2 regions of the Cupriavidus sp. JZ107 genome follow, and region 1 is predicted to be linked to the other one. Evidence: riboswitches for the same ligand, from Rfam matches in the RefSeq annotation. Region 1 holds a riboswitch; the other holds the start of a gene.
What was found. Region 1 has a riboswitch for glycine ahead of gcvT (glycine cleavage system aminomethyltransferase GcvT). Riboswitches for the same ligand answer to the same signal wherever they lie in the genome.

Region 1 (7,745 bases):
GTGTTGTAGTAGCCCTGGCCGATGAAGCTCTTGAACACCTTGTTCTTGCCGGCGATGCCGCGCAGCTTGGCCAGCGCGGCTTCCTCGCTCAGCGGCTCGGTGAATTCGCCCAGCGGCATGCCGTCGCGGCGGCGGATCGCGGCCGGGATGATGGCGTCCATCAGCGCGGCGCGGCTGTCGTAGCCCAGCACCTTCAGCATGTGCTGCTGTTCGGCGGCGTCGGGACCGATATGGCGGTGGGAGAAGGCGTCGCGAGCTTCGAGTTCGGCCAGCGAAGGGCGAGCGGATTGAGCGGCGTTCATGGGCAGGGGAGCGTTCATGGCAAGTGACTCGGAGAGGCGGGCCGGGGCATGGTGGTCAGCCATGCATCGGCGCCGCGGGCGGGGCGCCGGGCTCAGGCGCCGACGCTGGCCTTGTAGGCGTCGGCCGTCATCAGGCCGTTGACGTCGTCGCCGTTGGCCGGCTTGATCTTGAACAGCCAGGCATCGAAGGCGTTGGCGTTGACGCTCTCGGGCGCGTCCTTGACGGCGTCGTTGACGGCGACCACTTCACCGGCCACCGGCGCGTAGATGTCCGACGCGGCCTTGACCGATTCGACGACCGCCAGCGCGTCGCCGGCGCCGACCGTCTTGCCGACCTCGGGCAGTTCCAGGAAGACGATGTCGCCGAGCGCATCCTGCGCGTGATCGGTGATGCCGATCGTCAGCGTGCCGTCGGTTTCGACGCGCACCCATTCGTGCGACTCGGTGTACTTCAGGTCAGCGGGGAAATTCATCGAGATTCTCCAATTTCAGATTCTTGTGTCGCGCCGCCGCGTGCCATCGGTGAAAGGGGCCGCGGGGCGCAGCGTGACCGGGTGGACGATGTCCGCAGTGAGCCGTCAGCTCACAAGTGCCTTGCCATTGCGCACAAACGGCAGTTTAACCACAGTCGCAGTCAGTTTGCGGTCGCGGATCAGCACCTGGACTTCGCTGCCGAGCGCCACATCCTTGGGCAGGCGCGCGAAGGCGATCGATTGGGACAGGGTCGGGCTGAAGGTGCCAGAGGTGATCTCGCCCTCGCCGGCGGCGGTCAGCACGGTCTGGTGCGCGCGCAGCACGCCGCCCTTGTCGCGCAGGATCAGGCCGGCAAACTGCTGGCGCTGGCCGTTGGCCACCAGCGCGGCCTTGCCGACGAAATCGCGCTCGCTTTGCAGGTCGACGGTCCAGGCCAGGCCGGCGTCGAGCGGCGAGGTGTGGATGTCCATGTCCTGGCCGTACAGGTTCATGCCGGCTTCGAGCCGCAGCGTGTCGCGCGCGCCGAGCCCGGCCGGACGCACGCCGGCGGCATGCAGCTTTTCCCAGACCGCGGCGACGTTGTCGGCCGGAACGACCAGCTCGAAGCCGTCCTCGCCGGTGTAGCCGGTGCGCGCCACCATGATTTCGCCGATCGCGGCATCCTCGACGACCATCGCATTGAACGGCTTGAGCGCCTCGCTGGGCTGGGTCGACGGGAAGGCCGCCCACACCTTGGCGCGCGCGTTCGGGCCCTGCACGGCGACGATGGCCAGCGGCGCGGCGTTATCGGAGGCGTTGTCGGTGCGACGGGGAGAAATGGTCACGCCGGCGCCGGTGTCGGCATTGCGCTGGCGGATCCAGTCGATATCGCCGGTCGCGGTGCTGGCGTTGACCACCAGGCGGAAGCGGTCCTCGGCGAAGAAATAGACGATCAGGTCGTCGATCACACCGCCATTCGGGTCGAGCATGCAGGAATACAGCGCCTTGCCCGGGGTTTGCAGCTTGTCGACGTTGTTGGCGAGCAGTCCGCGCAGGAAGGCGCGGGTATTGGGTCCGGCGAGGTCGACGACGCACATGTGCGAAACGTCGAACATGCCCGCATCGCTGCGCACCGCATGGTGTTCCTCGATCTGCGAGCCGTAGTTGACCGGCATGTCCCATCCGCCGAAATCGACCATGCGGGCGCCGAGGGCGCGGTGGATGGCGTTGAGCGGGGTGGCCTGGAGCGTCATGGATTCCTCGGAGCGTGGCATCGTTCGGTCCGGCGCGCGCGGCGCGCCAAACAAAAAAGGGTCATCCGTCGCACGGCTCGTTGGAACCGTCGCGACGGATGACCCCCTCTGTCCTCGATACCTGAGAGATTACGGACTGGTCCTGCGGTTCGCTTCGAACCCGCCGGCCCCGCCGTGCGCCCCTTCGGTGGACACGCTCATCATTCAATTGATGAATGGCGGGTGTCGCTCTCCAGAGTTCGGCATACATCGTGTGCATGCTGCATGCCGATCCGCCCGGTCCATGGTGCCTGAGAGTTTTCGGGTGATTCCCCTTCGGCGGCGCGAGTGAATGGTCTGTCGCGCGCTCTCCCGGACGGATGGCGCGACTCTAACCGCAGGCCTGCCGGCTGTCAACGCGAGAGCGGCGCGTTGCAGGCCACGGTTCTGGTGGCTCGGCCGGACCCGCCCCCGTGTTAACATCGCCCGCTTTGATCCATCCGCGACCCGTGCCCGAACGCGTCGCGCCTGCGGCCCGCCTCCCTCGCGGTGCGGTCCGACCTCCTGCCGTACCCGAACTCCGCCCCCGACCGATGACCCACGGACTGAACGCCGCCCAATCCGAAGCCGTCCGCTATCTGGACGGCCCCTGCCTGGTGCTCGCCGGCGCGGGTTCGGGCAAGACCCGGGTGATCACGCAGAAGATTGCGCATCTGATCGAGGACAAGGGGTTCGAGCCCCGCCACATCGCCGCGGTGACCTTCACCAACAAGGCCGCCAAGGAAATGCAGGAGCGGATCGCCAAGCTGATGGAGGGCAAGACCCGGGACGGCAAGCGCATCCCGCTGCGCCAGCTGACCGTCTGTACTTTCCACTCGCTGGGCGTGCAGATCCTGCGTGCCGAGGCCGAGCACCTGGGCCTGAAGCCGCAGTTCTCGATCATGGACGCCGACGATTGCTTCGGCCTGATCCAGGAGCAGCTGGCGACCACCGACAAGAAGCTGATCCGCAGCGTGCAGAGCACGATCTCGCTGTGGAAGAACGGCATGGTCGATCCCGAGACCGCGATCGCCGAGGCCGCCGACGCCGACCAGCACCAGGCCGCGCTGATCTACCGCAACTACGTCGCCACGCTGGCGGCGTACCAGGCGGTCGACTTCGACGACCTGATCCGGCTGCCGGCCGAGTTGTTCGCACGCGACGAAACCGTGCGGCTCAAGTGGCAGAACCGGCTGCGCTACTTCCTGGTCGACGAATACCAGGACACCAACGCCTGCCAGTACCAGCTGCTGAAGCTGCTGGCCGGCGGCTCGCATCTGCGCGCGCCCGCCTTCACCGCGGTCGGCGACGACGACCAGGCGATCTACGGCTGGCGCGGCGCCACGCTGGACAATCTGCGCCTGCTGCAGACCGATTTCCCGAACCTGAAGGTCATCAAGCTCGAGCAGAACTATCGCTCCACGGTGCGCATCCTGCAGGCCGCCAATGCGGTGATCGCCAACAACCCCAAGCTGTTCGACAAGACGCTGTGGAGCGAGCACGGCATGGGGGACCCGATCACCGTGACGCCGATGAACGACGAGGAGCACGAGGCCGAGTCGGTGGTGTTCAAGCTGTCGGCGCACAAGTTCGAGCGGCGCGCGCAGTTCCGCGACTACGCGATCCTCTATCGCGGCAACCACCAGGCGCGGCTGTTCGAGCAGATCCTGCGCCGCGAGCGCATCCCGTATGTGCTGTCCGGCGGGCAGAGCTTCTTCGACAAGGCCGAGATCAAGGACATCTGTGCCTATCTGCGGCTGATCGCCAATCCCGACGACGATCCGGCCTTTATCCGCGCGGTCACCACGCCGCGGCGCGGGGTCGGCAATACCACGCTGGAGGTGCTGGGCACCTTCGCCGGGCAGGCCAAGGTGTCGCTGTTCGAGGCGGCGATGATGGGCGGCATCGAAGGCAAGCTGCAGCCGCGCCAGCTGGAGCCGCTGCGCACCTTCTGCGAGGCGATGGTGCGGCTGGCCGACCGTGCCGCGCGCGATCCGGCCACCGAGGTGCTCGACGATCTGATGGAAGGCATCCACTACGAAGCCTATCTGTACGACACCTTCGACGAGCGCCAGGCCCAGGCCAAATGGACCAATACGCTGGAATTCCTCGACTGGCTCAAGCGCAAGGGCACCAAGCCGGAGGCCGCGGACGGCGAGGCGACCGGCTTCGACACCGCCGACGGCTTCGGCGACGAAGGCAAGAACCTGCTGGAGTTGACGCAGACGGTCGCGCTGATGAGCATGCTCGAGGGCCGCGAGGAGGATCCGGATGCGGTGCGGCTGTCGACGCTGCATGCGTCCAAGGGCCTCGAATATCCGCACGTGTTCCTGGTCGGCGTGGAGGAGGGCATCCTGCCGCATTGCCGCGAGGACGAGGACCTGAGCGACGAGAAGATCGAGGAGGAGCGGCGCCTGATGTACGTCGGCATCACGCGCGCGCAGCGCAGCCTGCATATCAGCTGGTGCAAGAAGCGCAAGCGCGCGCGCGACACCTACTCGTGCCAGCCGTCGCGCTTCATCGGCGAGATGAAGCTCGAGGAAGCCCCGGCACCGAAGGACGAGACGCCGGCGATGAGCCCGAAGGACCGGCTGGCGGGACTGAAGGCGCTGCTCGGCACCAAGGCCGCGGCCGGCTGAAGCGCAGCGCCGGGTACGCGCGGCCTTTCGTATCAGCGCCGATACAAAGCGGCCAAGGGCCTGCAACATCGGGCTGCTACAGTGCCGGATCGCCGAGGCCGCTCGGCGCCGCGGCACACCGCTTCTTCCCTTCCTCCTCGATGGACCTGAGTCTTCCCGATGCCGCGCCCGCGGCAATCCGCCTGCTGATCGTCGATGACGACGCGCAAATCCGCACGATGCTTGCCGACTACCTGTCGACCTTCGGCATCGCTGCGGACGGCGTCGAAGGCGGCGCCGCCATGCGGGCCGCGCTGGCCGCCCAAGCCTACGACCTGGTGATCCTCGACCTGTCGCTGCCGGGCGAGAACGGCCTGGCGCTGTGCCGCGAACTGCGGGAGCAGGGCGATCTGCCGGTGATCATGCTGACCGCGCGGGCGGAGCTGGCCGATCGCGTGGTCGGCCTGGAGGTGGGGGCCGACGACTACGTCACCAAGCCCTTCGAAATGCGTGAATTGGTCGCCCGCATCCATACGGTGCTGCGGCGCAGCCGCGGCGGCGAGCGCGGCATGCGGGCCGGCCCTTGTGCGGCAGCTCGCGCCCGGGTCGAACTGCGCTTCGGCGACTGGCGCCTGCATACGGTGCTGCGCCAGCTGGTCGACCGCGACGATACCGTGGTGCCGCTGTCGAACGCGGAATTCCGGCTGCTGCTGGCCTTTCTTGACCATCCGCAGCAGATCCTCGATCGCGAACGGCTGATCCAGTTGGCGCGCGGCCGCGAACTGGATCTGTTCGATCGCAGCATCGACCTGCTGGTGTCGCGGCTGCGGCAGAAGCTGCGCGAGGACCCGCGCGAGCCCGGCCTGATCCGCACGGTTCGCGGCGAGGGCTACGTCTTTACCGCCAGCGTGCAGGGCTGAGCCTGTGGCGGCGCGTCGCTTCGACACGATGTTCGTGCGCCTGTTCGTCGCGATGGCGGCGATCATGGTTGCGGTGCATATCCTCGGCGTGACCGTGGTGGAGAGCGTGTTTCCGCGGCACGGTCCCCGGCACGGCAGCCACGCCGTCGGTGGTACCGCCGACCGGCCCGCCGCACCGGCGCACGAGGGCCAGCGTCCGCCGCCGGGCCCACCGCGTCCCCCAGGCCCGCCCGGTCCGGGCAGGCCACCGCCATTCGGCATGCTGTTCCAGTTCGCCGCGATCGTGGCCGCCTCCTGGGTGGGTGCGCGCGTGCTGGCGCGCCCGGTGCAGCAGCTCGCGCGCGGCGCCGGCAGGCTGACCCAGGACGTCCACGCGCCACCGCTCGACGAACAGGGCGGACCGAACGAGGCGCGCGAGGCCGCGCGCGCCTTCAATCGCATGCAGCAACGGATCCAGACCCAGCTGGCGCAGCAGGCTCGCTTCCTGGCCGCGGTCTCGCACGATCTGCGCACGCCGCTGACCCGGATGGCCTTGCGCATCGAGCGGCTAGACGATGCCGACACGAGCCGGCGGTTGCGTCAGGACCTCGCCGAGATGAACGCGCTGATCGATGCCACGCTCGGCTATCTGCGCGAGCGCGAAGGCGCCGTCGGCCCGCGCCAGCGCGTCGACATCGCCGCGCTGGTGCAGGCCGTCGTCGACGATGCGATGGAACTGGGCCAGCAGGTCTCGTGCAGCGGCTCGGCGCAGCCGCTGGCAGTCTATCCGGCCGAGCTGCGCCGCGCGCTGGTCAATCTGATCGAGAACGCGCACCGCTATGGCGGCGGCGCCCGCGTGACGCTGACCGATGCGCCGGACAAGGTCGTCATCGATGTGGACGACGATGGCCCCGGCATTCCGCCGGACGAACTGGGGCGCGTGATGGAGCCGTTCTACCGCATCGAGTCCTCGCGCAGCAGGGCCACCGGCGGCGTCGGCATGGGCCTGGCCATCGCCGCCGACGCGGTGGCGCGCCATGGCGGCGAACTGATGCTGGAGAACCGGCCGGAAGGCGGTTTGCGGGCGACGGTGACGCTGCCGCGGGAGTAAGCCGGTAACTCCGCCACGGTGGTTTGGCTGCAGCCTTCGGCGCAAGGGTGTTGCGCCGAAGGCTCCGCGCCGGGCTCGATGCGTCGGGCTTGATGTCGGTCAAGTCCGGCGCGTGCCGATCTGGCTAGCATCGAAGCGGATTCCTCAAAAGGCCGCAGCATGGCAACGACCCCCCTCCATTCCGCTCCCGCCGCCGCTCCCGACTCCGTCATCCGCCGCTCCGACCTCGCCGATTTCCGCGCCCTCGCCGAGCGGATCGACGTCAACGGACCGCGCTACACGTCCTATCCCACCGCAGATCGCTTCCATGCCGGCTTCGGCGAGGACGCGTACCTGTCGGCGCTGGACGACTGCCGGGCAGGGGGCGCCGACGCGCCGCTGTCGCTCTACCTGCATATCCCCTTCTGCGAGAACATCTGCTACTACTGCGGCTGCAACAAGATCATCACGCGCGATCACGGCCGCAGTGCGCGCTATGTCCGCTATCTGGCGCGCGAGATGGCGCTGGTGGCAGCCCGCCTGGGCGAGCGCCGGCCCGTGGTGCAATCGCACTGGGGCGGCGGTACGCCGACCTTCCTCGATCCCGCCGAAATGCGGCAGGTCATGGCCGCACTGCATCGGCACTTCGATCTGCGCGCGGACGGCGAGCATTCAATCGAGATCGATCCGCGCCGCGTCGACGAAGAACGGATGGCGCTGCTGGCCGAGCTGGGCTTCAATCGCGTCAGCCTCGGCGTGCAGGACTTCGATTCCCAGGTGCAGGCCGCGATCCATCGCGTGCAGCCGGTGGAGGACACCCGCCGCGTGGTGGCCGCCTCGCGGCGGCTCGGTTTACTGTCGGTCAGCATGGATCTGATCTACGGCCTGCCGCACCAGAGCACGGCCCGCTTCGGCGCCACCATCGACCGGGTTCTGGAGATGCGGCCCGACCGGCTGTCGCTGTACAGCTACGCGCATCTGCCGCATGTCTTCAAGCCGCAGCGGCGGATCGACGAGGCCGCGATGCCGTCGGCCGGCGAAAAGCTGGACATCCTGGTTTCGGCCATCGAGCGGCTGACCGCGGCCGGCTATGTCTATATCGGCATGGACCA
Region 2 (7,745 bases), on a different replicon from region 1:
TCCCGAGGCCGCCAACGCGTCAGGCACGGGCCGCGATTAGGCCGCTGCCTTCACGCGCCGCCACGTTCTTGTCGAAAAGCGTACCCGTTTCTGCGTACTCGCTTGACCGACCCTTTCGGACTTTCCGAACCTTTGCGTCCTCTTCGCTGATCTCACCCCGCTTCAGGAGGTACCCATGCAAATCGATCTCACCGGCAAGACCGCGCTGGTCACCGCCTCGACCGCCGGCATCGGGCTGGCCATCGCCATCGGGCTGGCGCGCAGCGGCGCGGCGGTCATCGTCAATGGCCGCAAGCAGGACACCGTCGAAGGCGCCATCGCGGACGTGGTGCGCGAGGTGCCGGGCGCCACGGTGCGCGGCGTCGCGGCCGACGTGGGCAGCGCCCACGGGTGCGATGCGATCGTGGCCGCGGAGCCGGCGGTCGACATTCTGGTCAACAACGCCGGCATCTACGGTCCGCGCGATTTCTACGAACTGAGCGACGAGGACTGGGCCCGCATCTTCGATGTCAACGTGATGTCCGGCGTGCGGCTGGCGCGGGCGTATACGGCCGCGATGGCGGCCAACGGCTGGGGCCGCGTGGTCTTCATCTCGTCGGAGTCGGCGCTGAACACGCCGGAGGACATGATCCACTACGGCTTCTCGAAGACCGCGCAGCTGGCGGTGTCGCGCGGCCTCGCCAAACGGCTGACCGGTACCGGCGTCACGGTCAACGCGGTATTGCCAGGGCCAACGCTGTCCGACGGCTTGCGCGAGATGCTGCGCGAGGATGCCGACAAGGCAGGGCTGTCGATCGAGGAAGCGGCCGCCGAGTTCGTCAAGGCGCATCGGCCCAGCTCGATCCTTCAGCGCGCGGCCACGGTGGAGGAAGTCGCCAACATGGTGGTCTATGTCTGTTCGCCGCAGGCATCGGCGACGACCGGCGCCGCGTTGCGCGTCGACGGCGGTGTGGTCGATACCATCGCTTGATGCCGGGGCGCGAGCGGGCGGCATCCGCGCGGCGATGGCGAGACGTCGAGACATCGGAGAGCCTTGATTCGACTGATGTTGTGTACGCAGAAACGGGTACGCACGGCACGCCACGCGGCATCGGACGGAGTTCGCACGACGCAGAAACGGGTACGGTGCGGCCCCGCATTCGCACGTGGCGGTGCGGATGGCCCGCCCGATTCATGCCGTGCCCGGGCCTGGCTTTGGCCCGCAAGGTGCACTGTGTGCCGGCAATGAGGCTGGCAGTAGGGCTGGCCATGAGGCTGTCGATGCGGCGGCCAATGCCGCCGCCACCGCGGCCCGCAGAAACGGGTACGCTTGCCGAGCGCAGTGCGCAGAAACGGGTACGCTTCGGCGCCCATGCATGCGCGGCAGCGATGAAACGAAAACACCGGCGCGCATGTCGAGGCCATGCCGCGCCGGTGTCGTTGTTTCAGACCTGAATCAGACGCGCCTCAAACTTCGGCCGCCTCCGTTGCGGCGGCGCGCGTGGCAGCCACCGGCGCGACTGGCCGCGCGAGCCGCCGCGCCGGCGGCAGTGGACCGCAGAAGCCAAAGTCGACCTCCGGCACGCGGCCGCTGATCAGTTCGGCGATCGCGCGTCCCGAGCCGCAGCCGTGCGTCCAGCCCAGCGTGCCATGGCCGGTGTTCAGGTACAGCCCCTGCACCGCGCTTGCGCCGATATACGGCACGTTGCCCGGCGTCGCGGGACGCAGGCCGGTCCAGTAGCGCGCCAGTTCGGGCCGGCTGACACCGGGGAAGATCTCCAGCGTGCGCCGCACGATGGCCTCGCAGCGCACCGGGTTCAGCTCCATCGAATAGCCGTTGAGCTCGGCGGTGCCGGCGATGCGCAGCCGGTCGCCCAGCCGCGAGAACACCAGCTTGTACTCGTCGTCGGTCAGGCTGACGCTCGGCGCGCGCTCGGGGTCGAGCACCGGCAGCGTGGCCGAATAACCCTTGGCCGGATAGATGTCGAGCTTGACGCCCAGCGGACGCGCCAGCATCGGGCTGAAGCTGCCGAGCGCGAGCACGTAGGCGTCGGCCTGCTCGACCGTGTACGCGCCGGTCTCGTCGGCGATCTCGACCCCACGCATGCGGCCGCCTTCGGCCAGCAGCCGCTGCACGCGCACGCCATAGCGGAAGCGCACGCCGCGCGCCTCGCACAGCGCGGCCAGTCCGGTGGTGAAGCGATGCACGTCGCCGGACTCGTCCTCGCTGGTGTAGGTGGCGCCCGCCAGCCGCGGCGCGATCGACGCCAACGCGGGTTCCAGCTTCACCACTTCGTCGGGACCGATCACGCGGCGCTCGCAGCCGAGCTCGCGCATGATGCGCGCCGGCTCGATTGCCGCGTCGAATTCCTTCTGGCTGGTATAGAAGTGCAGGATGCCCCGGGCCAGGTGGTCGTACTCGATGCCGGTCTCGGCGCGCAGCGCCTGCAGGCTGGCGCGGCTGTAGGTGCCGAGATTGAGCAGCTGGATCATGTTGCGGGTGGAACGCCGGGCCGGACATTCGCGCAGGAATTTCAGGCCCCACGACCATTGCGCCGGGTCGGCGCGCAGGCGGAACAGCAGCGGCGCGTCCTCGCGTCCCAGCCAGCTGAGCAGCTTCAGCGGCGCCGACGGGTTGGCCCAGGGCTCGGCATGGCTGACCGAGATCTGGCCGCCATTGCCGAAGCTGGTTTCGCGTGCCGCGCCGGCATTGCGCTCGAGCACCACGACCTCGTGGCCGGCCTTGGACAGATACCACGCCGAGGCCACGCCGATCACGCCGGCCCCCATCACGATGACTTTCATTTCAGGCTCCAGGATGCAAAAAGGGGCAGCCGGCCGGCATCGTCGATGCCAACCCGGCTGCCCCCACTGTCCTTTTGCCTGAGAGATTCACCGCGTCCGCCCCGGACCCGGCTTGCCCCTTCGGCGGCCGTCATCGTCAAATCATGATGGCGGCGCTCTCCAGTTCGTTGTCGTCTCCAGTCTTCGGTACCTGAGCGTTTCGGGGGTACGCCTTCGGCAGCGCTGCCGCCGCGCTGTCGCGGCAGGCTCGCTTTCTCCTGGATGGGCGGACAGTAACACGGCGCGGCGGCGGCCGCAACGCGAGTTACTGACGCCCGGCGGGCGGCGTCCCCGCCTTGCGGGCCTGCTTGTTGGCGTACATCGCCTGATCGGCCTGCGCCAGCAGATCGGCGATGCCCGCATGGCGGGCGGGATCGAACGCGACCGCGCCGGCGCTGAAGTCGAGCCGATAGCCGCGCTGGCTCTGCGCGTTGTGTGCCTCCACGCCTTGCCGCAGCCGGGCCAGCATCGCGTCGCACTGGTCGGCACAGGCGTCGACCAGCAGCACGACGAACTCGTCGCCGCCGAGCCGTCCGATCAGGTCGGACTGCCGGAACGCCTGGCGCAATTGATCTGCGAAGGCGGCCAGCGCCAGATCGCCCTCCGCGTGGCCGAAGCGGTCGTTGATGGCCTTGAAGCCATCCATGTCGAAGAACAGCAGCGTGGCCGGCATCCGCTGGCGCTGGCAGACCGCCAGCGCATGCTGCGCCAGCGCCGAGAAGCCGCGCCGGTTCGACAGCATCGTCAGGTCATCCATCGACGCCAGTTGCGCCGACTCCAGCTCCTGCTCGGCCAGGCGCCCCAGATCGTGCAGCAGCGCCTGGTCGTCCTTGTCGAACTCGCGCGGCGCGGTGTCGATCAGGCACAGCGTGCCGACCTTGGCGCCGCCGCGTACCGCGAGCGGGCAGCCGGCATAGAAGCGCACGCCGGGCGCGCCCGTGACCAGCGGGTTGTCGTGAAAGCGCTGGTCCTGCAGCGCATCGGGCACGATCAGCAGATCGTCGCGCAGGATCGCGTGGCCGCAGAATGATTGCTCGCGCGGCGTTTCGCGTACGGCCAGGCCGAATGAGGACTTGAACCATTGCCGCCTGGCGTCGACCAGGCTGACCAGCGCGATCGGCACGTCGAACAGCCGCGTGGCCAGGCGTGTCAGCCGGTCGAAGCGCTCTTCGGCGGCGGTGTCGAGGAGGTTCAGCGAATACAGCGCGTCGAGGCGCCGCGGGTCATCGGCGGGAATGGGAGCAGGAATCATCTCGTCAATGCGATCGTTGTTACCCCGATCGTCGTCGGCCCGTCTGGAGCGGGTTTGTCGCCGGCCGCCGCGGTGCCGCGGGGCCGGTCGATGGGTCGTTCAATGTGTGGGCGGCCGCATGCGCCGTCGTGGACGTGGCCGCCAGCACCGGTGCGCTGACGCTACACCTCGCGCGTCATCCCCTTCAGATCGATCCATTGTTCGAACTGCTCGGCGGTGACATGGCCCGAGGCGATTGCCGCCTCGCGCAGCGACAGGTTGCGGGCCACGGCCAGCTTGGCGATCTCGGCGGCCTTGTCGTAGCCGATATGCGGGTTCAGCGCGGTGACCGGCATCAGCGATCGCTCGAGCAGCTCGGCGATGCGCGCCCGGTCGGCTTCGACGCCGGCCACCATGTGTTCGGCGAAGCTGGCCGCCGCGTCGGCCAGCAGTGTAACCGACTGCAGCAGGCTGTAAACGATGACCGGCTTGTAGGCGTTCAGCTCCAGCGTGCCGAGGCCGTTGGCCAGCGTGATCGTGGTGTGGTTGCCGATCACGCGGCAGCAGACCATCGCCAGCGCCTCGGCCTGGGTCGGGTTGACCTTGCCCGGCATGATCGACGAGCCCGGCTCGTTGGCCGGCAGCTGCAGTTCGGCAAAGCCCGCGCGCGGGCCGGAACCGAGCAGCATGAAATCGCGCGCGATCTTCAGGAAGGAGGAGGCCGTGGTGTTCAGCGCGCCGGACAGATCGGCGAGCGCGTCGTGCGCGGCCTGCAGCGCGTAGCGGTTGGCCGCCGGTTCGAACGGCAGGCCCGTGTAGTCGGCCAGCGCGCGCGCGAAGGCGGCGGCAAAGCCGGCGGGCGCATTCAGGCCGGTGCCGACCGCGGTGCCGCCCTGGGGCACCGGCATCGCGCGCAGCACGGCCTGGTGCAGCCGCGCCTGCGCATCGGCGACCTGCGCCTGGTAACCGGAGAACTCCTGGCCCAGCGTCAGCGGCACCGCATCCTGCAGATGGGTGCGGCCGACCTTGACGATGTCGGCGAAGGCCTCGACCTTGCTGCCCAGCGTCTTCTGCAACGTCTCCAGCGCCGGCAGCAGCTGGCGCTGCACCGCGCGCGCGGCGGCGATATGCATCGCGGTCGGGAAGCTGTCGTTGGACGACTGGCTCGCGTTGACGTGGTCGTTGGGATGAACCGGACGCTTGCTGCCGACCTCGCCGCCGAGCAGCTGGATCGCACGATTGGCGATCACCTCGTTCAGGTTCATGTTGGTCTGCGTGCCCGAGCCGGTCTGCCAGACCGACAGCGGAAACTCGTCGGGCCACTGGCCGGCGATGATCTCCTCGGCGGCCTGTTCGATCGCCTGCGCCAGCCCCGCGTCGAGCACGTTCAGCTCGCGGTTCGCACGCGCCGCGCACAGCTTCAGGATCGCAAACGCCTCGATCAGCGCGGGCGGCATCTTCTCGTTGCCGATGCGGAAGTTCTGGCGTGAGCGCTCGGTCTGCGCGCCCCACAGGTGGTCGGCGGGGACGGGTACCTGGCCCAGGCTGTCCTGTTCGATGCGGGTCGCTGGGGGCTGCTGGTCTGACATGACTGGCTCCTGTGAACGAACGATGCGGATCGGCCTTCTAGGATACGCCGCCGGGACTGCCGACGCCGCGCCGGCGCGCAAGCCGGCCTACGGGCGCGCCTCCCGCGATCGGTTCGCCAGCTCGGGCGGGCCGATCTCGAAGCGGCCGCGTCCGGCGTCCTTGGCGCGGTACAGCAGCGCATCGGCCTCCTTGGCCAGCTGCTGCCATGTCATCGGCGCGCCCTGGTACAGCGCGATGCCGATGCTGACATTGACGTCGACGAAGGCGCCCTCGATGAAGAAGCGGCGGCCCACCGCATGCAGGATCGCGCCGGCGACGCGCACCGCGACATCGGGCCGGTCGATGTCCTCCATCACGATGGCGAACTCGTCGCCGCCCAGCCGCGCCACCGCATCGCGCTCGCGCACGCAGCGCTGCACGCGCTTGGCAAAGCTCTGCAGCAACTGGTCGCCGGCCGCGTGGCCATAGTGGTCGTTGACCGCCTTGAAGCGGTCCATGTCCAGATACAGCAGCGCCATCAGCCGGTCCTGCGAGCGGCTGCGCGCCATCGCCTCGGCCAGCCGCGTCTCGAACGCGCTGCGGTTCAGCAGCTGCGTCAGGTGGTCCAGGCGCGAGATCTGCGCGAGCCGCAGCGTCTCGAGCTTGCGCGCGGTGATGTCCTGCACATGGACATGCACGCCCTCGACGCGGCTGCCATCGGCGCTCCACTCGGGCCGGAAATTGGTTTCGGTGCAGTGGTAGTCGGGATCGTGGAACTCGGTCTCGAAGGTGACCGCGGCGCCGGCCAGCGCCTGCTGCAGATACGGCTGGATGCGGGCGTAGCGCGCCTCGCCCAGCAGTTCGCGCAGCGTCATGCCGCGCAGCTGGTCGAGCGGAATGCCGAAGGTGCGCTCGTAGGCGAGGTTGTTGAAGACGTAGCGCTCGTCGGTGTCGATGAACGCCAGCAGCGACGGCAGCGTGTCGGTGACCGCGCGCAGACGCGTTTCGCTGCGGTGCAGCTGTTCGCGGCGCTCGCGCACGTCGCGCATCAGCCGGGCGAACGCGCGCGCCAGCACGCCGATCTCGTCATGGCGATGGGTCGACAGCCGCTCGTAGGCCGACAGGTCGCGCGCGCTGTCGCGCACCACGCGCCGCAGCTGCGCCAGCGGCGCGAACATCCAGTGCACCGCGAACCAGTTCAGCACCGCCGCCAATCCCACCGCGACCGCCGACCACAACAGGAAGCGCTGCTGCATCGCGTGCAGCGGCTGGAAGGCCTCCTTGGCCGGCAGCACGGCGACCAGTTCCCAACCGGTGGTCGCCATCAGATAGCGTGCGATGACCGGCTCGCGCGGTGTCAGGAACTCCAGGGTCGCCGGCTGTGCCTGCACGCCGCAGGTCTCTCCCTGCGCGCGCGCCGGCCGCCCGACCTGCTGCTGCAGCCGGTGTTGCACGTAGACCGGCTGCGCGCCGGCCGATACCAGGCAATAGAAGCCGGTGCTGGCGATCGGGCTGTGCGGCACTTCCACCAGGAAGTTCGAGCGCGCCAGGTCGATCCAGCCGCCGACCAGGCCCAGGAAGGTCTTGTCGTCCGAGACGATCGGCACGGCCAGCAGCACGCCGACCGAACCGTCGGCGCGGGCGCGGATCGGCGGGCTGATCACCGGCGCCAGGGTGCGCGCGGCCTCGCGGAAGTAGGTGCGGTCCGCGACCGACACCAGGGTGCCGTCGCGGGCCAGCAGCATGCCCCTGGCATCGACCACGACGGCGCTGTTGAAGGTACCGGGAATCGGAATGGTGCGGCTGAGCATGGCCTGCAGCTGCGCGGCCGGCGCGTCCATCATCGACTTGAATTGCGGGGCGAGGTGCTCGAGCAGGATCAGGCGATCGTTGACCGCGGAATCGAGCTGCTCCGCCGTCAGCTTGACGACGGAATCCTGTTGCGCCTGCAGTGCGTCACGCAGGTCGTCATGGGCCGATTTCAGCGAGCCCACCACGAGGGCGGCGCCGAGCACGGTCGACAGACCCGCGGTGACCAGCGCGATGCGCGTCGTCAACGACAGCGCGAACCGGGGACGACGCGTCGTGGCCGTGGCCGGGTCCTCGCGGCGATCGTCGTTCG

Region 2: it holds a riboswitch for glycine, as region 1 does, so the genes downstream of both, M1D55_RS09435 (D-amino acid dehydrogenase) here and gcvT (glycine cleavage system aminomethyltransferase GcvT) in region 1, are expected to answer to the same signal.

What each region holds. Positions count from the first base shown of each region.
Region 1 is NZ_CP096481.1:89,028-96,772, forward strand. Features, by position in the region: gene gcvP (aminomethyl-transferring glycine dehydrogenase) at 1-320, opposite strand, end outside; gene gcvH (glycine cleavage system protein GcvH) at 395-775, opposite strand; gene gcvT (glycine cleavage system aminomethyltransferase GcvT) at 881-2,008, opposite strand; glycine riboswitch at 2,107-2,254, opposite strand; glycine riboswitch at 2,276-2,372, opposite strand; gene M1D55_RS09935 (UvrD-helicase domain-containing protein) at 2,581-4,665, shown strand; gene M1D55_RS09940 (response regulator) at 4,806-5,564, shown strand; gene M1D55_RS09945 (ATP-binding protein) at 5,569-6,654, shown strand; gene hemN (oxygen-independent coproporphyrinogen III oxidase) at 6,814-7,745, shown strand, end outside.
Region 2 is NZ_CP096480.1:2,182,188-2,189,932, reverse strand. Features, by position in the region: gene M1D55_RS09445 (ATP-binding protein) at 1-40, shown strand, start outside; gene M1D55_RS09440 (SDR family NAD(P)-dependent oxidoreductase) at 176-970, shown strand; gene M1D55_RS09435 (D-amino acid dehydrogenase) at 1,447-2,784, opposite strand; glycine riboswitch at 2,841-2,957, opposite strand; gene M1D55_RS09430 (diguanylate cyclase domain-containing protein) at 3,089-4,075, opposite strand; gene fumC (class II fumarate hydratase) at 4,237-5,643, opposite strand; gene M1D55_RS09420 (diguanylate cyclase domain-containing protein) at 5,731-7,745, opposite strand, start outside.